DNA from 3 places in the Streptomyces sp. NBC_00005 genome. Region 1 is predicted to be linked to each of the others. Evidence: riboswitches for the same ligand, from Rfam matches in the RefSeq annotation. Region 1 holds a riboswitch; each other region holds the start of a gene.
What was found. A riboswitch is a leader RNA that binds a small molecule or an ion and turns the genes downstream of it on or off. The one in region 1 is predicted to bind cobalamin.
Positions count from the first base shown of each region.

Region 2: linked by a shared signal. The riboswitch ahead of OG303_RS18330 (ribonucleoside-diphosphate reductase subunit alpha) and the one ahead of OG303_RS24570 (HoxN/HupN/NixA family nickel/cobalt transporter) in region 1 are both predicted to bind cobalamin.
Region 3: linked by a shared signal. The riboswitch ahead of OG303_RS07470 (ABC transporter substrate-binding protein) and the one ahead of OG303_RS24570 (HoxN/HupN/NixA family nickel/cobalt transporter) in region 1 are both predicted to bind cobalamin.

Region 1 covers NZ_CP108316.1:5,348,201-5,354,421, reverse strand. Annotated here, with positions in the region: gene OG303_RS24575 (nucleoside hydrolase) at 1-581, shown strand, start outside; gene OG303_RS24570 (HoxN/HupN/NixA family nickel/cobalt transporter) at 618-1,715, opposite strand; cobalamin riboswitch at 1,743-1,949, opposite strand; gene OG303_RS24565 (ArsR/SmtB family transcription factor) at 2,030-2,389, shown strand; gene OG303_RS24560 (LAETG motif-containing sortase-dependent surface protein) at 2,485-3,408, opposite strand; gene OG303_RS24555 (DUF4142 domain-containing protein) at 3,685-4,422, opposite strand; gene OG303_RS24550 (DUF6445 family protein) at 4,722-5,414, shown strand; gene OG303_RS24545 (hypothetical protein) at 5,472-5,933, opposite strand; gene OG303_RS24540 (DUF6479 family protein) at 5,930-6,221, opposite strand, start outside.
Region 2 covers NZ_CP108316.1:4,012,090-4,018,310, forward strand. Annotated here, with positions in the region: gene OG303_RS18320 (DUF3311 domain-containing protein) at 1-120, shown strand, start outside; gene mctP (monocarboxylate uptake permease MctP) at 117-1,745, shown strand; cobalamin riboswitch at 2,081-2,251, shown strand; gene OG303_RS18330 (ribonucleoside-diphosphate reductase subunit alpha) at 2,375-4,753, shown strand; gene OG303_RS18335 (ribonucleotide-diphosphate reductase subunit beta) at 4,753-5,766, shown strand; gene OG303_RS18340 (putative Ig domain-containing protein) at 6,171-6,221, shown strand, end outside.
Region 3 covers NZ_CP108316.1:1,523,760-1,529,980, forward strand. Annotated here, with positions in the region: gene OG303_RS07450 (CaiB/BaiF CoA transferase family protein) at 1-4, opposite strand, end outside; gene OG303_RS07455 (Zn-ribbon domain-containing OB-fold protein) at 67-420, opposite strand; gene OG303_RS07460 (ABC transporter ATP-binding protein) at 629-1,450, opposite strand; gene OG303_RS07465 (FecCD family ABC transporter permease) at 1,447-2,460, opposite strand; gene OG303_RS07470 (ABC transporter substrate-binding protein) at 2,457-3,503, opposite strand; cobalamin riboswitch at 3,558-3,772, opposite strand; partial or broken gene OG303_RS07475 (allantoin permease) at 3,963-4,274, shown strand; gene OG303_RS07480 (esterase/lipase family protein) at 5,163-6,158, shown strand.

The DNA.
Region 1 (6,221 bases):
CGCCCCTGACGAACATCGCGCTGCTCCTGCGTACGCACCCGGAGGTGACCCGCAACATCGAGCGGATCGTGTTCATGGGCGGCGCGGTGGCGACCGGGAACGCCACGCCGGTCGCCGAGTTCAACGTCTGGCACGACCCGGAGGCGGCCGCGGTCCTGCTCACCGCCGGAGTCCCGATCACGATGTACGGCCTCGACGTGTTCGAGCAGGTCGTCGTCCCGGCCGCGGACGTCCAGCGGCTGCGTACGAGCTCCGAGCCCAGCCTCCGCATGGCGGGCGAACTCCTCGCCCACCGCGACCCGGCCGCCTCCGGCGACCCCACCCCCACCGGCGGCCTCGGCGACGCGGGCGCGGTCTGCGCGGTCGTCGACCCGGAGGGCCTGAGCACCGAACTCCTGCCGGTCGAGGTCTCGTTGGCCCCGGGCCCCACCCGTGGCCAGACCGTCGTCGACCGCCGGCGCCGCCCCGGCGAGTCCGAGATCCACGACGGCGCGCGTGAACAGGCCCTGGTGGACGTGGGGTTGGCCGTGGACGTGGAGCGTTATGTGAAGCTGTGGCTGACGGCCGTGGAAGGGCCCTAGGGGTTCAGGCGCGTACGCGTCGACGCGTGTCGGCGGCTACTCGGCGGTGGGCTGCACCTGTGCCGCCCACCGCTGTTCCACCCTCGCCACTTTCCAGTACGCCACCGCCGCCACCCACACGACCACGAACAGGCCGACGATGATGTAGCCGACGTTGTCCAGGTCGAGGGCCGCGATCCAGCCGGTGAGCGCGTCGCGCAGGTCGAGCTTGTCGTGCAGGACGCCGACGAGCTCGATCGTGCCGATGAAGAACGCGACGGCGATGGACAGGCCGGTGATGGTGAGGTTGTAGAACACCTTGCGGACCGGGTTCGAAAAGGCCCACTGGTAGGCGAAGTTCATGAACGTGCCGTCGAGCGTGTCGAACAGGCTCATGCCGGCGGCGAAGAGCAGCGGCAGGCAGAGGATCGCGTACCAGGGCAGACCGGCCGCCGCGCCCGAACCGGCCATCACCATCAGCGTGACCTCGGTGGCGGTGTCGAAGCCGAGCCCGAAGAGGAAGCCGAGCGGGAACATCTGCCCCGGCCGGGTGATCGACTTGGTGAGGCGGCCGAGGATGCGGTTCATGAACCCCCGGGAATCCAGGTGCTGTTCGAGTTCCTTCTCGTCGTACGTGCCTGCCCGCATCGCCCGGAACACCTTCAGGATGCCGAGCAGGGCCACGAGGTTGAGGGCGGCGATGAGGTACAGGAACGTGCCCGAGATCGTCGTCCCCAGGAAGCCGAGGACCTGGTGGGTGCGGGAGCTCTCACTCGTGATGCGGCCGGCCAGCTGTGTGCCGCCCGCGATCAGCGCGGCGAGCACGACCACCACGCTGGAGTGCCCCAGCGCGAACCAGAACCCCACCGACACCGGCCGCTTGCCGTCGGCCATCAGCTTGCGGGTGGTGTTGTCGATGGCGGCGATGTGGTCGGCGTCGAACGCGTGCCGCATGCCCAGGGTGTAGGCGGTGATGCCGAGGCCGATGCCGAACGCCTTGGAGCCGACCTCGTAGTGCCCGGGCACGACGAGCAGGAACAGAATGCCGAAGGCGACGACGTGCAGGGCGGCGATCACCGCCATCAGGCCCACCGTCTTCACGGTGTCCTCGCGCCGCCAGCGGAAGGAGGCAGCCTGCGTCTCGGGCAGGGTCATTCGGTCACGCTCCAGCACCTCGTGGATCACTTCGTGAGATGCCGTGGCCGGTCTCCTGGCTGACAGGTCGTACGTCCTTGCAGGCCGTACGGCCGCCACCCGCCTTCCCGGCCGCCTCACGACGCCCAGTGGCTGTCCCTCGCGGGACGTGGGTGACGAACTCCCTGATCACAGTGGCGAGGGCCGCGTCGGCTTGGCACCGACTTCCCGAACACCACGGCCCGCCCACCGTAGGGGCGTTCGCGTTTCCTTGCATAGCTGCGCACCTGCGCAGGTATGGAAGATCACATACGGGCGCCTGCGAGGATGGCCGTATGCATCTCGTCCCGGCCGACCGCGCAGACCGCCGCACCATCGACGGCCACCGGGTGTGCGAGGCCATCGCCGCCATCGGCGACGCCGAGCACGTCCGCACCTGGGCCGACCGCTTCTCCCTGCTCGCCGACCCCAAACGGCTCGCCCTGCTGCTCGCCCTGCACCGCACCGGCCCGCTGGCCGTGTCCGACCTGGCGATCGCGACCGGCATGAACGACCCTGCCGTGTCACAGGCGTTGAGGCTGCTGAGGGCGGCCGGTGTCGTGGCGGGCGAGAAGGAGGGGCGCGTGGTGCGCTATCGGGTCGTCGACGAGGACGTACGACTGCTGCTGAAGAACTGCACTGCCGACGAGGGCTGAGCGGGGACAGGGACCGGGCAGGACGAACGCCCCGGAGCGGGGGTCTCCGGGGCGTTCGTATCGGGGGTGGCTTCAGGGGCGTTGCCGGGGACGGCTCAGGAGCGGGCCGTGCGGCGGCGCTTCGTCACGACGACGATCGCCGCACCGGCGGCCAGCAGTGCCGCGGCGCCACCGGCGATGAGGCCGGAGTCGCTGCCGCCGCCGGTCTCCGCGAGGTCACCGCCGCCGCCGTTCGGCGTGGGCGCGGGCGTCGAGGTCGACTGCGAGGCGGACGGGGTCGGGGTCCCGGTCGACGGGGTGTCCGTCGCGGGCGGAGTCGACTCCTCTGCCGGGGTCGACGGCTGCCCGGACTCCGGGGCGGACGGGGTCGGCGTGGCCGGCGGCTGGGACTCCTCGGCCGTCGTGCAGTCCTTCGTGCCGCCGTTCCAGGACGCGATCAACTTGTCCTTGATGACCGGGTGGTCGGGGCCCTTGGGCAGGTCCCCGTGCTCGAAGCCGTCCTTGGCGTCCAGCTTGCCGTCGAACTTGACGGCCCCGCGGTAGAGGTCGATCTGCGCGAAGCAGCCGGCATCCGGCACCGCGATGTCGAGGGAGTCGGTCCGGCCCTGCTCGACCGTCACCGAGTCGAAGTCGACGAAGACCTGCTCGCCGGAGGTGGCGAAGGACGGGCCGTGCGCGAGGTAGGAGGCCAGCGAGGCCGTGCAGGTCGTCGCGTCACCCGCCGTACGGACCTTGACGTGGATCTTGCCGTCGTCGGTCGGCTTGAGGGTCTGGTCGTCGACCTTGACCGAGTCGTAGAAGTGCGTGCCGTCCAGCGAGAACTGGCAGCGGTCCGACTCCGTCTTGGTGCCGGCCCCCGTGCCCGGCTTGTAGCCGCCGCCGGACTTCCAGCCGTCACCGCCGGGCGTGCCGGTGGCCCAGGCGCCGGAGGCGGCGGCGACGGTGGCGGCGCAGAGGGCGAGCGACGCGACGCCCGTCCCCAGGAGGCGTCGCGCGGTGACACGTCTCGCTATGGACATGCGAATCCCCATCTTGGCGTGTGCAGGCCCCGGCGTCGGCGGCGCAGGGCAGCACGCCGCGCCCGGCCGCACCGGGGGTGAATGGTCTGAGGAACACCGGGCCCATTGGTCACATGCGCCACAGTGCGATCACATCGTGGATCTCCCGGCGGAACGCTGTCAACCTGCGGTAACCCATGGGTAGTTCAATCCGCCATCACAATTTCGCCACATGGGCATCACGAGATGCGCGCACTGATCGGGCCGACGTTCCTCAGCCCACCGCCAGGTCGGCAGTCAGCCCACCGTCGGGGTCGGGCTCGGGCTGGCGTTTCCGCTGGGCGCCTCGCCCGGCAGGACCGGCGGCTGGGTGGTGCTGTCCACCGGCGGGGTGAGCACGACCTCCGGCTGGCCTCCGACCGGGGGCGGCGGGGTCAGGTCCTTGGCGGGCAGCTTCGGCGGGGTCGTCTCCTGGAAGAGGACCTGGTCGAAGTTGACCAGACCGGTCTGCTCCATGACCGTGATGTGGTCCAGGACCGTCGCGTTGGCCTGGTCGGCCAGGGTCCGCACCACGGTGTTCTTGGTCGTCGAGCGGATCTTCGCGATGGTGTTGAAGATCGAACCGTGCGTCACGCGCAGGATGTTGGCGAAGTCCGTGTCGAACTGCTTGCCCTGGTCCGCGGCGAGCTGGTTGACGAAGCCGACCTGCTGGGGGCTGGCCACGTTGGGGATCGTGATGTTGAGCATCGTGCTGATCTTGCGGCAGCTGGCGTCCAGCGCCGCGTGCCCGTCGATGAGGTGCTTGCTCGCGGTGATGACCGCTTTGCTCTGCCCCTTCTTCAGGCCCATCTGGCCGACGGGGTACTCCCACAGCCCTGCCGCGCGCACCTTGACCACGAAGTCGCGGTCCGCCTCGGTCAGCGGGCCCCACTGGGTCTGCGCGATGACACGCGACCCCGAGCTCGACACGGTGTTGACTCCGAGCATCGCGGGATAGGCGAGCGCTGCCAGTGTCAGACTGAGCGCACCGCCCACGAAGAGAGTTCCCGTCGCATTCCGCGAAAAGCGCACCGTGCCTCCTGCCCGGTCGGGGGTCCCGTCAACGATCGACGGGGTCGGACGGAGAGGAGTACGGATCGGGTCCGGCGCCGAACCTTTTGATTTGGTAAAAACCGCGGGGTGTGAGGCAGGTCTCGTCGCGGGCGGCGACGGTTGCGCGGGAGGGGTCGGATCACCCAGGCGGTGACGTAACGGCCTCTCCGCCCGAGGTGGTTGACGGAATGTTGACCATTTCACGGGAGAGACGAGGCGAAGTCCCGACCTAGGTTCGACCCATGCCCCCACAGCCCCCCAGGGGCCCCGCGACCCGCGCGGCCCTTCCCGTCCTCCCCTACCGCAAGCCCACCAAGGGCCGCGACTACTGGGTCCTGGACGACGTCCTGCCCGACGTGGACGCCGTACGGGAGCGCTGTCTCGCCAAGGACGACTGGGTCAAGGGATACCCGTACACCTCCGAGACCTGGCCGGGTCTGCGCACCATGCCGGGCCTCGAACCCGCCGAACTCGCCCGGGTGGAACGGCTGGTGAAGCAGTCGACCGGCGCGAAGGAACTGTGGGTGCAGCAGGCCCCCGGCGGCGGCACCCTCAACCACAACTGCATCCAGGTCGTCGGCGAGGGCGAGAGCGAGCCGCGTCCGCACACCGACTCGCGTGCGCTGTGCCGTTACGCGGCGGTGCTGTACCTCAACCCCCAAGTCCCCAAGGACTGCGGGACTGCCTTCTACCGCCAGTCGCTCTCCGGCGGCCGGCTCGGCGGCAACGTCGTGCAGGCCCCGCACAACAACCTCGTCGAGGCCCTCGGTACGCGGTTCGTGGCGCCGGACGCCTTCGAGGAGGACGTACGCGTCCCGCACAAGTACAACCGGCTGCTCCTCTACAACGCCAACCTCGTGCACAGCGCGACGGGTTACTCCGGCGCGACGCTGGAGGAGAAGCGGATGACGGCGGTCTTCTTCTGGATGGCGTGAGGTCCGGGGACATCAGGTCCTGGCACATGAGGTCCTGGTACGTGAGTACGTGAGGATCTAGTACCGGATCGCCCTCGCCACCTCCGCCTTCACCTCGCCGGCCAGCTTGCGGTTGCTGCGCGCGGTGCCCGTGCCGGACTTGCCGGCCGGGACGTCGGAGACGGTGACGACCACGGCGTCGAGCGTGTTGCCGTCCCAGTCGGTGAAGTCGACCTGGACGGCGAAGGACTTCGTCGACCCGGTGGTGTTGTCCACGGTGACCTCGACGGCGGCACGGCCGCTCTTCGTGTCCGGGGTGCCGACCGTTGCGGCCCCCTTGACGTCGAGACCGTCCTTGATCTCGTCGAGCTGACGCCCCGCCGCGGCTGTCGCCTCGGAGACGGCGGACTGGGCGGCCGACGCGGCCTTGCTGACCGCGGCCGACGGGGTGTCGTCCTCGGAGCAGCCCGCCAGCGGGGCGACGAGAGCCACGGTGAGCGCGGCGCACGCGCCCCAGCACGCAGAGTGACCGGCGGTCACGTGTGTCCTATGCCGCCGCTCCCGAAGGAGCCGCTGGAACCGGGCAGCCAGCGCTTGCGGTGCTGGTCCTTTCCTGTCCTGGTTCCCGATTTGTGGAGCTCGTAGGGCGTGAGCCGCTCCTTGCCCACCGCGTGCGGCACCTCGTCCGCTTCGCGCATCTCACGCATCTCCCGGACGGCACCGCCCTCGGGAAGATGTGGCTGCTCGTCCGGGAGAGGCCGCGGCAGCTCGCGGTCCCGGACCCTCATGCCGAACTGCACGGCCCAGATCAGGGCACCAGCGATGACC
Region 2 (6,221 bases), 1.3 Mb from region 1:
TTCTACTGGTACCAGATGCTGTGGGTGCTGATCTCCACGGCACTGACGGTGATCGCGTACCAGCTGTGGCAGCGTGACCAGCGCGCCCGCGCCGCGCAGAAGGGCGGTGCGTCGCAGTGAAGGACGGCGTGAACGGCGTCGCACTCGGCGTCTTCATCTTCTTCTTCCTGGCCGTCACGGTCATGGGCTTCCTGGCGGCACGCTGGCGCAAGGCCGAGAACGAGCAGAGCCTCGACGAATGGGGCCTGGGCGGACGGTCGTTCGGCACCTGGGTCACCTGGTTCCTGCTCGGCGGCGACCTGTACACGGCGTACACCTTCGTCGCCGTTCCCGCGGCGATCTACGCGGCGGGCGCGGCCGGCTTCTTCGCGGTGCCGTACACGATCCTCGTGTATCCGCTGATCTTCACGTTCCTGCCGCGGCTGTGGTCGGTCTCGCACAAGCACGGGTACGTGACAACGTCGGACTTCGTGCGCGGCCGCTTCGGCTCGAAGGGTCTGTCGCTGGCGGTCGCCGTCACCGGCATCCTGGCCACGATGCCGTACATCGCGCTCCAACTGGTCGGCATCCAGGCCGTCCTTGACGTGATGGGCGTGGGCGGCGGCGAGAACACCAACTGGTTCGTGAAGGACCTGCCGCTGCTGATCGCGTTCGGCGTGCTGGCGGCCTACACCTACTCCTCGGGCCTGCGGGCTCCCGCGCTGATCGCGTTCGTGAAGGACGGGCTGATCTACCTCGTCATCGCGGTGGCGATCATCTACATCCCGATCAAGCTGGGCGGGTTCGACGACATCTTCGCCAAAGCGGGCGCGGCGTTCGCACAGACCAACCCGGCGACGGGCGCGCCACGCGGCGCGCTGGCCCCCGGCGAGCCGGGCCAATGGACGTACGCCACGCTGGCGTTGGGCTCCGCGCTCGCGCTCTTCATGTACCCGCACTCGATCACGGCGACGCTGTCGTCCCGCAGCCGTGACGTGATCCGCCGCAACACCACGATCCTGCCGCTGTACTCGCTGATGCTGGGCCTGCTCGCCCTGCTGGGCTTCATGGCGATCGCGGCCGGAGTCAAGGTCACCAACGGGCAGTTGGCGATCCCGCAGCTCTTCGAGGACATGTTCCCGGACTGGTTCGCGGGCGTGGCCTTCGCGGCGATCGGCATCGGCGCGCTCGTGCCCGCGGCCATCATGTCCATCGCGGCCGCGAACCTCTTCACCCGCAACATCTACAAGGACTTCATCAAGCCGGACGCGACGCCGGCGCAGGAGACCAAGGTCTCCAAGCTGGTCTCGCTGCTGGTGAAGGTGGGCGCGCTCGCCTTCGTCCTCACCATGGACAAGACGGTCGCGATCAACTTCCAACTGCTGGGCGGCATCTGGATCCTGCAGACCTTCCCGGCCCTGGTCGGCGGCCTGTTCACCCGCTGGTTCCACCGCTGGGCGCTGCTCGCGGGCTGGGCGGTCGGCATGGTCTACGGCACCCTCGCCGCGTACGGCGTCGCCTCGCCGACGCAGAAGCACTTCGGCGGCTCGTCGAAGGAGATCCCGGGCATCGGTGAGATCGGCTACATCGGCCTCACCGCTTTCGTACTGAACGTGGTGGTGACGGTGGTCCTGACCTTCGCCCTGAAGGCACTGAAGGCCCCGGAGGGCGTCGACGAGACAAACCCGGAGGACTACACGGCGGACGCGGGCGACCCGGGAGTCCAGGCGGAACTGCCGCCGGCTACGGCAGGGGCGTCGCACTAGCACCCCAAAGGTGGGTGGGGGCTGCGTCGACATGCGGCTCCGCCGCGTGGGCGCGACCAGCCACCACCCACACACAACCCGCAGCGGGCCGCCGGAAAGCAAGACCACCGGCGGCCCGCTCTTCGTGCACACACCCGCGTGAACACGGTGATCCCGGCGATGAACTGCACGACGTGACCCCGCACGGGAAGGCACCCACCGCATCTACGAGCACCTGGGCTTCGTCCGTGCCCCCAGCGGGACCGGCAGCCGCTCGCGGACCACGACGACCTCACGCTGCTCACCTATGAGTTGACGTTCTGACACTCTCCGAAGTCGCCACGACACAACATATGGGGGTGCTGTTCCCACCCGGCACAAGATGTATGCTCATGCTCGCTGTCGTCGCAGGGGAATCCGGTGCGAATCCGGAACTGTCCCGCAACGGTGTACTTGTGCATGTCTGCCCCTGGGGCAGCCGTGTACGAGCGTCAGTCCGAGGACCTGCCGACAGCGTGCCCGGCCCTCCGGTCCGGGTGCCCTGACGTCCGGGCCTCGTGGAATGGGCCGGTGGACGCGACGCCGTGCGCGCTCGCGTGCTGCCTCCTGCCCTCCGCCTGGCCCACTGCCGAGCGAGGGAGAGCCCCACCGTGACCATCGCGCCAGCCGAACCGGCTTCAGCGACCGAGGCGACCGAGGCCGGGACCGACGGTCCCGGAACCGCGCTGCTGCGGACCCTGACCGAGCTGACCGCCGACCTCCGCGACGCCGACCCCGGCCGGGTCGCCGCCGCGGCACTGCGCGGCCGGTCCGCCCGCGCGGACGAGACGGAGTTGCGCGAACTGGCCACGGAGGCGGCCGCCGGCCTCATCTCGGAGGACCCCGTGTACTCGCGGCTGGCCGCGCGTCTGCTGACGATCAGCATCGCCGCGGAGGCCGCCTCGCAGGGCGTCACGTCCTTCACCGAGTCGGTCGCGGTCGGGCACCGGGAAGGGCTCATCGCCGACCGCACGGCGGAGTTCGTCCGCGTCCACGCCGAACGCCTCGACGCGCTCGTCGACCCCCAGGCGGACGACCGCTTCGGCTACTTCGGCCTGCGCACCCTGCACAGCCGCTATCTGCTCCGGCACCCCATCACCCGTCGCGTGATCGAGACGCCTCAGCACTTCATGCTGCGGGTGGCGAGCGGTCTGGCGGAGGACGACACGATCCGCTCCGTCGACGAAGTCGCCGCGCTCTACCGGCTCATGAGCCACCTCGACTACCTCCCCTCCTCCCCCACCCTCTTCAACTCCGGCACCCGGCACCCCCAGATGTCGTCCTGCTACCTCCTCGACTCCCCGCTGGACGAGCTGGACTCCCTCTACGACCGCTACCACCAGGTCGCCCGCCTCTCGAAGCACGCCGGCGGCATCGGGCTGTCGTACTCCCGTATCCGCAGCCGCGGTTCGCTGATCCGCGGTACCAACGGGCACTCCAACGGCATCGTCCCGTTCCTGAAGACCCTCGACGCCTCGGTCGCCGCCGTGAACCAGGGCGGCCGGCGCAAGGGCGCGGCCGCGGTCTACCTGGAGACCTGGCACTCCGACATCGAGGAGTTCCTGGAGCTGCGCGACAACACCGGTGAGGACGCCCGCCGTACGCACAACCTGAACCTCGCGCACTGGATCCCGGACGAGTTCATGCGCCGGGTCAACGCGGACCAGCCGTGGTCGCTGTTCTCCCCGGCGGACGTGCCGGAGCTGGTCGACCTGTGGGGCGAGGAGTTCGACGCGGCGTACCGCAGGGCGGAGGCCGAGGGACTGGCCCGCAAGACCATCCCGGCCCGCGACCTCTACGGCCGCATGATGCGCACCCTCGCGCAGACCGGCAACGGCTGGATGACCTTCAAGGACGCCGCCAACCGCACCGCCAACCAGACCGCCGAGCCCGGCCACGTCGTCCACTCCTCCAACCTCTGCACCGAGATCCTGGAGGTCACGAACGACGGCGAGACGGCGGTCTGCAACCTGGGTTCGGTGAACCTGGGTGCCTTTGTCGACACGGCGACCGGTGACATCGACTGGGAGCGGCTGGACGAGACGGTCCGCACGGCCGTCACCTTCCTCGACCGCGTGGTCGACATCAACTTCTACCCGACCGAGCAGGCAGGCCGCTCCAACGCCCGCTGGCGCCCCGTCGGCCTCGGTGCGATGGGCCTGCAGGACGTCTTCTTCAAGCTCCGCCTGCCTTTCGACTCCCCCGAGGCCAAGGCCCTCTCCACTCGCATCGCCGAGCGCATCATGCTCGCCGCGTACGAGGCCTCCGCCGAACTCGCCGAACGCAACGGACCGTTGCCGGCCTGGGAGAAGACCCGTACGGCGCAGGGCGTCCTCCACCCCGACCACTACGACGTGGAGCTGACCTGGCCGGAGCGCTGGGCGGCCCTGCGGGACCGGGTCGCGGCGGTCGGCATGCGCAACTCCCTCCTCCTCGCGATCGCCCCCACCGCCACCATCGCGTCCATCGCGGGCGTCTACGAGTGCATCGAGCCGCAGGTCTCCAACCTCTTCAAGCGCGAGACGCTGTCCGGCGAGTTCCTCCAGGTCAACTCGTACCTGGTGAACGACCTCAAGGAACTGGGCGTCTGGGACGCCCGCACCCGTGAGGCGCTGCGCGAGGCGAGCGGCTCGGTACAGGACTTCACCTGGATCCCGGCCGACGTACGGGCCCTGTACCGCACGGCGTGGGAGATCCCGCAGCGCGGCCTGATCGACATGGCCGCGGCCCGCACGCCGTACCTGGACCAGTCCCAGTCCCTGAACCTGTTCCTGGAGACGCCGACCATCGGCAAGCTCTCCTCGATGTACGCGTACGCCTGGAAGTCCGGACTGAAGACGACGTACTACCTGCGCTCGCGCCCGGCGACCCGCATCGCCCGCGCCGCGCAGGCGCAGCCCGAAAAGACCATCCCCGTACAGCAGTCGACCTCCGACGAGGCGATTGCCTGCTCCCTTGAGAACCCCGAGTCCTGCGAGGCCTGCCAGTAATGAGCTCCACCGAAAAGAACCTGCTCGACCCGGGCTTCGAACTGACTCTCCGCCCCATGCGCTACCCGGACTTCTACGAGCGCTACCGGGACGCCATCAAGAACACCTGGACCGTCGAGGAGGTCGACCTCCACTCGGACGTGGCCGACCTCGCGAAGATGACGCCCGCCGAACAGCACCTGATCGGCCGTCTGGTCGCCTTCTTCGCCACGGGCGACTCGATCGTGGCGAACAACCTGGTGCTGACCCTGTACAAGCACATCAACTCCCCGGAAGCGCGCCTGTACTTGTCGCGCCAGCTGTTCGAGGAGGCAGTCCACGTCCAGTTCTACCTGACCCTCCTGGACACCTACCTCCCCGACCCGGAGGACAGGGCGGCGGCCTTCGACGCCGTCGAGAACATCCCGTCCATCCGCGAGAAGGCCGAGTTCTGCTTCAAGTGGATCAACGAGGTCGAGAAGCTGGACCGCCTGGAGTCCAAGGCGGACCGCCGCCGCTTCCTCCTCAACCTGATCTGCTTCGCCGCATGCATCGAGGGCCTGTTCTTCTACGGCGCCTTCGCGTACGTGTACTGGTTCCGGAGCCGGGGGCTGCTGCATGGTCTGGCCACCGGGACGAACTGGGTTTTCCGGGACGAGACTTGCCACATGAACGCCGCGTTCGCGGTGGTCGACACCGTCCGCAAGGAAGAGCCCGACCTCTTCGACGACAAGCTGGACCAGCAGATCACCGACATGATCCGCGAAGCCGTCGAGGCCGAGCTGCAGTTCGGCCGCGACCTGTGCGGAGACGGGCTCCCCGGCATGAACACGGAGTCGATGCGCCAGTACTTGGAGTGCGTCGCCGACGAGCGTCTCGTACGTCTCGGCCTGGCTCCGATCTACGGATCCGAAAACCCCTTCTCCTTCATGGAGTTGCAGGGCGTCCAGGAACTGACCAACTTCTTCGAACGCCGCCCGTCGGCCTACCAGGTCGCGGTGGAGGGCACGGTCGACCTCGACGAGGACTTCTGACGGTACGTCACAGGTGGTGCCGGGCTGCACAGCCCGACCCGGCACCACCTCAAGGCTCGCCCCGCGGACCGTATACGAGGCCAAGTCCGCGCGCCGGCAACAGCGGTGGCCGGAGCTGACCGTTCTGGAGTGGCCCCACCGCGCCTCGTCCATGGACCGTCCATAGGCCCTCCATCGACCGTCCATGGTGTTCCTATGGAGCGGCAAAGTTCTGTCGGCGCATCTGTTCCGCTCTCGTCGCCCCCGGCTACTTTCTGGCCGTCCTGTCATGTCGCGCACAACGCGGCACAGGACGCTCAAAGTGTCATGCCCATGACGGCATCGCGAACTGCCGCCGCTACGCGCGTCACAGGCCTGCCACCAGCGCCGAGGAACCCCACTCCAACGACGGAGGCAGCACCCCTATGCGTGAGAACCCCAGACGGAGCCTGCGAAGACTCCTGACCGTCGCCCTG
Region 3 (6,221 bases), 3.8 Mb from region 1:
CCACGCACTTTCCTCTCTGATCGTCCCGTCCACCCGGATCCGGCTCCGCGCCGGAGCCGTTTCCCGTCACCACCAGCGCTCCGCGGGCGGCGCCGGGTGCGTGAGTTCCACGACGGGAGGGCCCTCACCGAGGGGAGCATCGGTCCGTACGACCCTCACCCGTGCCCCGATCGCGACCACGACGGGCGCCGTCCTGGTGACCTGGCAGACCAGGGTGAACCCCTCGTCCATCGCGACGAACCACGTGTTGTGCAGGGCGGGACCGTTGCGGCGGACGACGACTCCGGTACCGGCGCTGGGTTCCCGGCTGAAGGCCCTGGACCCGCAGGCGCGGCAGAACGCACGGCGGTAGGCCGGAGTGCCGCACCAGCGGCAGCGCTGGAAGATCAGTTCGCCGCAGTCGGTGTCTGTCTGGAGCATCACGGCCTCCTTCGCTCGGTCCGGTGACCGGAAACGGGTGATCGGAATCCGATATGGCTCCTTCACCCTGGCCCCGCCGCCAGTCCCCGGTCAACGACGAACCCACGCATCTTTGTGCGCGAAACGCGTTCCGTTCACCGAGGTCAGAGCCGGTTTGCCGGCATTACTCTCACGGCAGAGCACCCACGAGGACAGGCAACGGCCGCTGTCAGGCGGGCCCGTTCGACGGCTCGGTGACACGGCGCAGGTAGCGGATGACCGGGTGGCCCGGTTCGTGGCTGACGTCGGCGTGGACGCCGTAGACCTCTTCGATGAGGGACGGGGTCAGTACGTCGGTGGGTGTGCCCTCCGCGACGGCGCGACCGGCCTGGAGTACGAGGAGGCGGTCGCAGTACATCGCGGCGAGGTTGAGGTCGTGCAGGGCGATGACGGTGGTGACCGGCAGGGCCGCGATCAGGTCGAGGAGTTCGAGCTGGTGCTGGATGTCGAGGTGGTTGGTCGGCTCGTCGAGGAGGAGTTCGCGGGGTTCCTGGGCGAGTGCGCGAGCGATCTGGGTGCGCTGGCGTTCGCCGCCGGACAGGGTGTGCCAGGTCTGGTCGGCCCGGTCGGTCAGCCCGGTGCGTTCCAGGGCGGCGGCGACGGCCCGGGTGTCGGTGGGCGAGGCGGCCGACCAGGCGCGGCGGTGCGGGATACGGCCCAGGGCCACGACGTCGCGGACGGTCAACTCGGTCTGGGTGTCGGCATGTTGCTCGACCGTGGCGACGCGCCGGGCGGTGGCGCGGCGGCCGATCTGCGGCAACGGCCGGCCGTCCAGGGTGACGACCCCGGCGGAGGGCGCGAGGACACCGGCGAGCAGTCGCAGCAGAGTTGACTTGCCGGAGCCGTTGGGGCCGAGCAGGCCGATCGTCTCGCCGGGCTGCGGGGCGAGGGTGACGCCGTCGACGATGAGCCGGCCGTCGGCGCGGCGACCGACACGGTCGGCGTGGAGCCCGGACGGCGGCTGCTGCCCTGCCGGAGCGGGGCGGCTCACGTCCGCCGCCGGGTGCGGTAGAGCACGGCCACGAACGCCGGTACGCCGATGAGGGACGTCACCACGCCCACCGGGACCTCCTGGGGGTCGATGACGGTGCGGGCGGCGGTGTCCACCCACACGAGGAAGACCGCGCCGCTCAGCGCGGTGACGGGCAGCAGCCGCGCGTGGCCGTGGCCGGTGAGGGCGCGGGCGGCGTGCGGCAGCACCAGTCCGACGAAGCCGATCGCCCCGGCGCAGCTGACGAGCGCCGCGGTGAGCAGCGCCGTGGCGCACAGCAGGATCAGCCGGGTGCGGGCCACCCGTACGCCGAGGCTCGCCGCGGCCTCCTCGCCGAAGGCGAACGCGTCCAGGGTCGGGGCGTGGCCGAGGCAGACCACGAGGACGACGGCCAGGACGACGGCGCTCAGCACCACCTCGCCCCAGCCGGCTCCACTGAGCGAGCCGAGCAGCCAGAACAGCACGCCCCGCGTGGTCTCGGCGTCCGCCGAGGTCAGCACGACGAACGAGGTCAGCGCGGAGAACAGTTGCATGGCCGCCACCCCCGACAGCACGACCCGGTCCGTGGTGCCGCCGAGGGTGTGGCTGAGCACCAGGACCAGTGCGAAGGACAGCAGCGCACCGAGGAACGCGCCCGCGGACAGGGACACCGCTCCCCCGCCCACCCCGAGCACGACCACGGCGACCGCGCCGGTGGAGGCGCCCGAGGACACGCCGAGGACGAACGGATCGGCCAGCGGGTTGCGCAGCAGGGACTGCATGATCGCGCCGCACAGCGCCAGCCCGGCCCCGCACACCGCGGCCAGCAGGGTGCGCGGCATGCGCAGGTCCCACACGATGCCGTCCCGCAGCGGCGCCAACGTCCTTTCGCCCAGCCCGAGATGGGCGGCGACCGACGCCCACACGTCGGCCGTGGAGATGTCGGCCGGGCCGATGGTCACGGCGACGGCGATCGACGCGATCAGCACGGCCAGTCCGCCGCCGGTCAACACCAGGGTGCGGGCGCTCACTTGGCGAGCCCGAAGTCGCGCAGCCCCGCGGCGACCTCCTCGATCCCTTCGACCGTACGGATGGAGGGGTTCATCGCCTGCCCGCTCAGCAGGATGTACCGCTTCTTCTTCACCGCGGTCAGGTTGCGGGTGGCGGCGTTGGTCTCCAAGAAGCGGATCTTGGCCTTCGCGGTCTCCGCGGTCTGGGACCTGCGGGTCAGGTCGCCGAGAACGACGACGTCGGGGTCGCGGTCCGCGACGGTCTCCCAGTTGATCTGGGGCCATTCGTCGTGGGTGTCGGAGAACGCGTTCTCCGCTCCGACGGCACGGGTGATGGCGCCGGGGGCACCGCAGCAGCCGGCGAGGTAGGGCGACTGGGAGTTGGCGAACCAGTACATGAGGGAGACGTCGGAGGCGTCCAGCCCGGCGTGGGCGGTGCGCACCCGGTCCTTCAGCTCGGCGACGAGCGTCTCCCCGCGCTTCTCGACCCCGAACGCGCGGGCCAGGTCGCGTATTTCGCCGTACACGGCGTCGAGGGTGAGGGGCTTGCTGCGGGAGCCGTCGCCGCCGCTGTCGTTGTCCTTGCCCGCCGAGCAGTCGGAGGGCGAGACATACGTGGGCACGCCCAGCTTCTCGAACTGCTCGCGGGTCGCCACGCCACCCCTGCCGAGGGTGGAGACGAACGACGCGGTGACGAAGTCGGGTTCGGCGTCCAGGACCTTCTCGAAGGAGGGGTTGTTGTCGGCTAGGCGCGCGACGGTGGAATTGGCCTTCTCCAGGCCCTTCATCACCGGATCGGTCCAGGTGGCCGTGCCGGCCATGCGGTCGGCGAGACCGAGGGAGAGCAGCATCTCCGTCGTGCCCTGGTTGAGGGAAACGGCCCGCTTCGGGGCGGACTTGAGGGTGACCTTGTGGCCGCAGTTGTCGAACGTGCGCGGGTAGCCGGAGTCTGCGGACTCCCCCGCGTCCGTTTCGTCGCTGCCCGTGCCACCGCACGCGGTGAGCAGCAGGGCGGGGGCGAGCAGGAAAGCGGCGGTACGGCGGGTGGAACGGAGCACGGGCATGCCTCGGTTGTCGGGGCTCGTACGCGGAGCCTGGCCTACGGACGTCCTCCCCGCACGGGGCGCGGAGGTGCCAGCAGGTCTTCGGACTCGGGTTCGTCCGGACGGGGCGCCTTCCCGGTGCTCGTCCGCCCCGGCCCTCCGGCCGACACGGACTCCTTTCAGTGGCGTCGCATGCCCCGCCCGTCCCCCTCACCGCTGCGCGTCAGTTCCGGTTTCGCACCGGATTCCCTGGCCTCGGATGTGGCTCGACTGGCTCCCCGACACTATCAAGATCGTCGTACGGCCAAGTCGTGCGGTCGAGTCGCACGAGCCAGTCGTGCGGGCGGCCACGCGATCGCACAACTGGCCCTTGGTCACCGGGTGACCGGTCCCTCCCCTGCCGTTCGAGGCCGGGCGGAGGTCGGGTGAGATCTCGGAAACGAGCCGTTCACCACGCGCGAGGCCTTCGGAAACAAGAGGTTTCTAACCCTCGGCGACACCCTCCAGCCGTACTCCCCGGTCGCCGCGGCCGTCATCGCCTTCGTCTTCACCCCGCTGATGGCGATCGTCACCAAGGGCAAGTACTACCTGCGCCGCACCGACGACGGCATCGACGATCCCCTGCTCGACGCCGAGGGCAACCCGAGCGCGGTCACCCTTGACTGCCACGTCTGCCACCAGCCCTACGGGCGCCCCGACCTGACCGCCTGCGCCACCCACGGCGCCGTGGTCTGCTCGCTCTGCCTGAGCACGGACAAGGTCGGAGACCACGTGCTGCAGGCGACGGCATAACCCACGGAGCGGGCGGCGGGGCACGCGACACACCCGCCCGCTCCGCCGGACCACATCCCTACGCCAGGGAGCCGTCCGAGTCGGACACCCTGCGGGTCGCGGACCGGATCATTCGCTCCGCGCCCGCGCTGGGCCTGCGCACCGTAGCGGTGCACTCCGACACCGACGCCCGCGCACCCCACGTCCGGATGGGACGGCCGACGCGGCCGTACGACTGGGCACGTCGGTGCCCGCAGCCGGGAGCTACCTACGGGCCGACCCGGTACAGGGGCGGCACGAACCACCGGCGCCGGAGCCGTGCACCCCGGCCTCGGGTTCCTCTGGGGAAGCCCCACCTTCCCCACCGCCGTTGAGGTGGTGACCCGCCCGCCGTCCGCTGTCCGGCTTCGACGGCCTGCTCCGGCCCGCCATCACCGAGCATCCCGGCATCACCGCCCTCGCAACCGGCGAGCAGGCCTCAACTCCCCTCCCCGGTACGGGAGTCGACCTCGCCGTCTTTGGCGCCCAACTGCGCGCCCAGCCGCTCAACCCCCCACCTCAGCACCACGGCGCACGGTACGCGGGTGAGGTCACCGCGGCGCGCGGCCACTTCCTCTCCGCTCCACCCGCCCCCATGTCCCTGGGTCCCATGCCCCCGGGCCCCATCGAACTGGCCGACGACACCTGGGTCCTGGGCTTTCAGTGCGACCGACCCTCCTGGTCACGGCCGCCTCCCCACGACTCCGCCCCGCCCGCAGCGGGTGGGCCGCCGCCCTCCCGGCTGACCGTGCGTGCGCCGAACGGGCGCACCTGGCGCGCCGTGCACGAGCCCTGCGCGGCGGCTGTCGAAGCTGGGGCGGCCACTTCGAAAGCCCCCCGACCACCCGTCACCAGGAGGTGCGCACCGTGATGCGCCGAATCCTCAAGGCCGCAGGTGCAGTCCTGGCCGCGGCAGCCTGCCTGACCGCCGCCGTCCCCTCCGCATCCGCCGCGGCCCCGGCGTCGCGACATGCTGCCGCCGAGGCCTCGCCCGCGCCACCCGCCAACCCGTTGAGCCGCCTGGGAGCGCTCAGTTGGGGCCCGGCCGCGCTCGGCTCCGTCACCAACCCCGACCGTTCTCCTGCCGGGGCCAACGACTTCGCCTGCAAGCCCTCCGCCGCCCACCCCTACCCCGTGGTCCTGGTCCACGGCACCTTCGAGAACGCCTTCGACAACTGGAGCGGGCTCGCCCCCGTGCTGAAGAAGGCCGGCTACTGCGTCTTCGCCCTCAACTACGGCGAGAGCGCGCCCCGCGCCCTGATGAAGGCGACCGGCCCGATTGCCGCCTCGGCCAAGCAGTTGGCCACCTATGTCGACAAGGTGCTGGCCGCCACCGGGGCCGCGAAGGTCGACCTGGTGGGTCACTCCCAGGGCGGCGGGCTGATGGCCGAGTGGTACCTGCGCTTCGAGGGTGGCGCCGCGAAGGTGCACCATCTGGTGGGTATCAACCCCAGCAATCACGGCACCACCGCGAGCGGCACGATCCACCTTCTCGATGCGGCGCTGGACGTGGCGGGGCATGTCGGCAAGCCACTCGGTCTGGACAGCCCCGCGGCCAAGGACCAGACGATCGGCTCCCCGGTGCTCCAACAGCTGTACGCCAAGGGCGACACCGAGCCCGGCGTCGCCTACACCACCATCGTCAGCCGTACCGACCTGGTCGTGACCCCGTACACCAACCAGTTCCTCACCGCCGGGCCCGGTGCGACCGTGCGCAACATCCTGCTGCAGGACGTCTGCCCACTGGACCTCACCGGTCACGTGGGCGGCCCGTACGACCCGAACGTGTACCAGCTGGTGCGCAACGCCCTCGACCCCGCGCACGCCGAACCGGTGCGCTGCGCCCTCATGCCGATTCCGGTGTGAACCGGCTCCAGCCGAAAGGCCATTGAGAACAGAAGAGGGGAAAACGAAAGGGAAAGGAGGCTG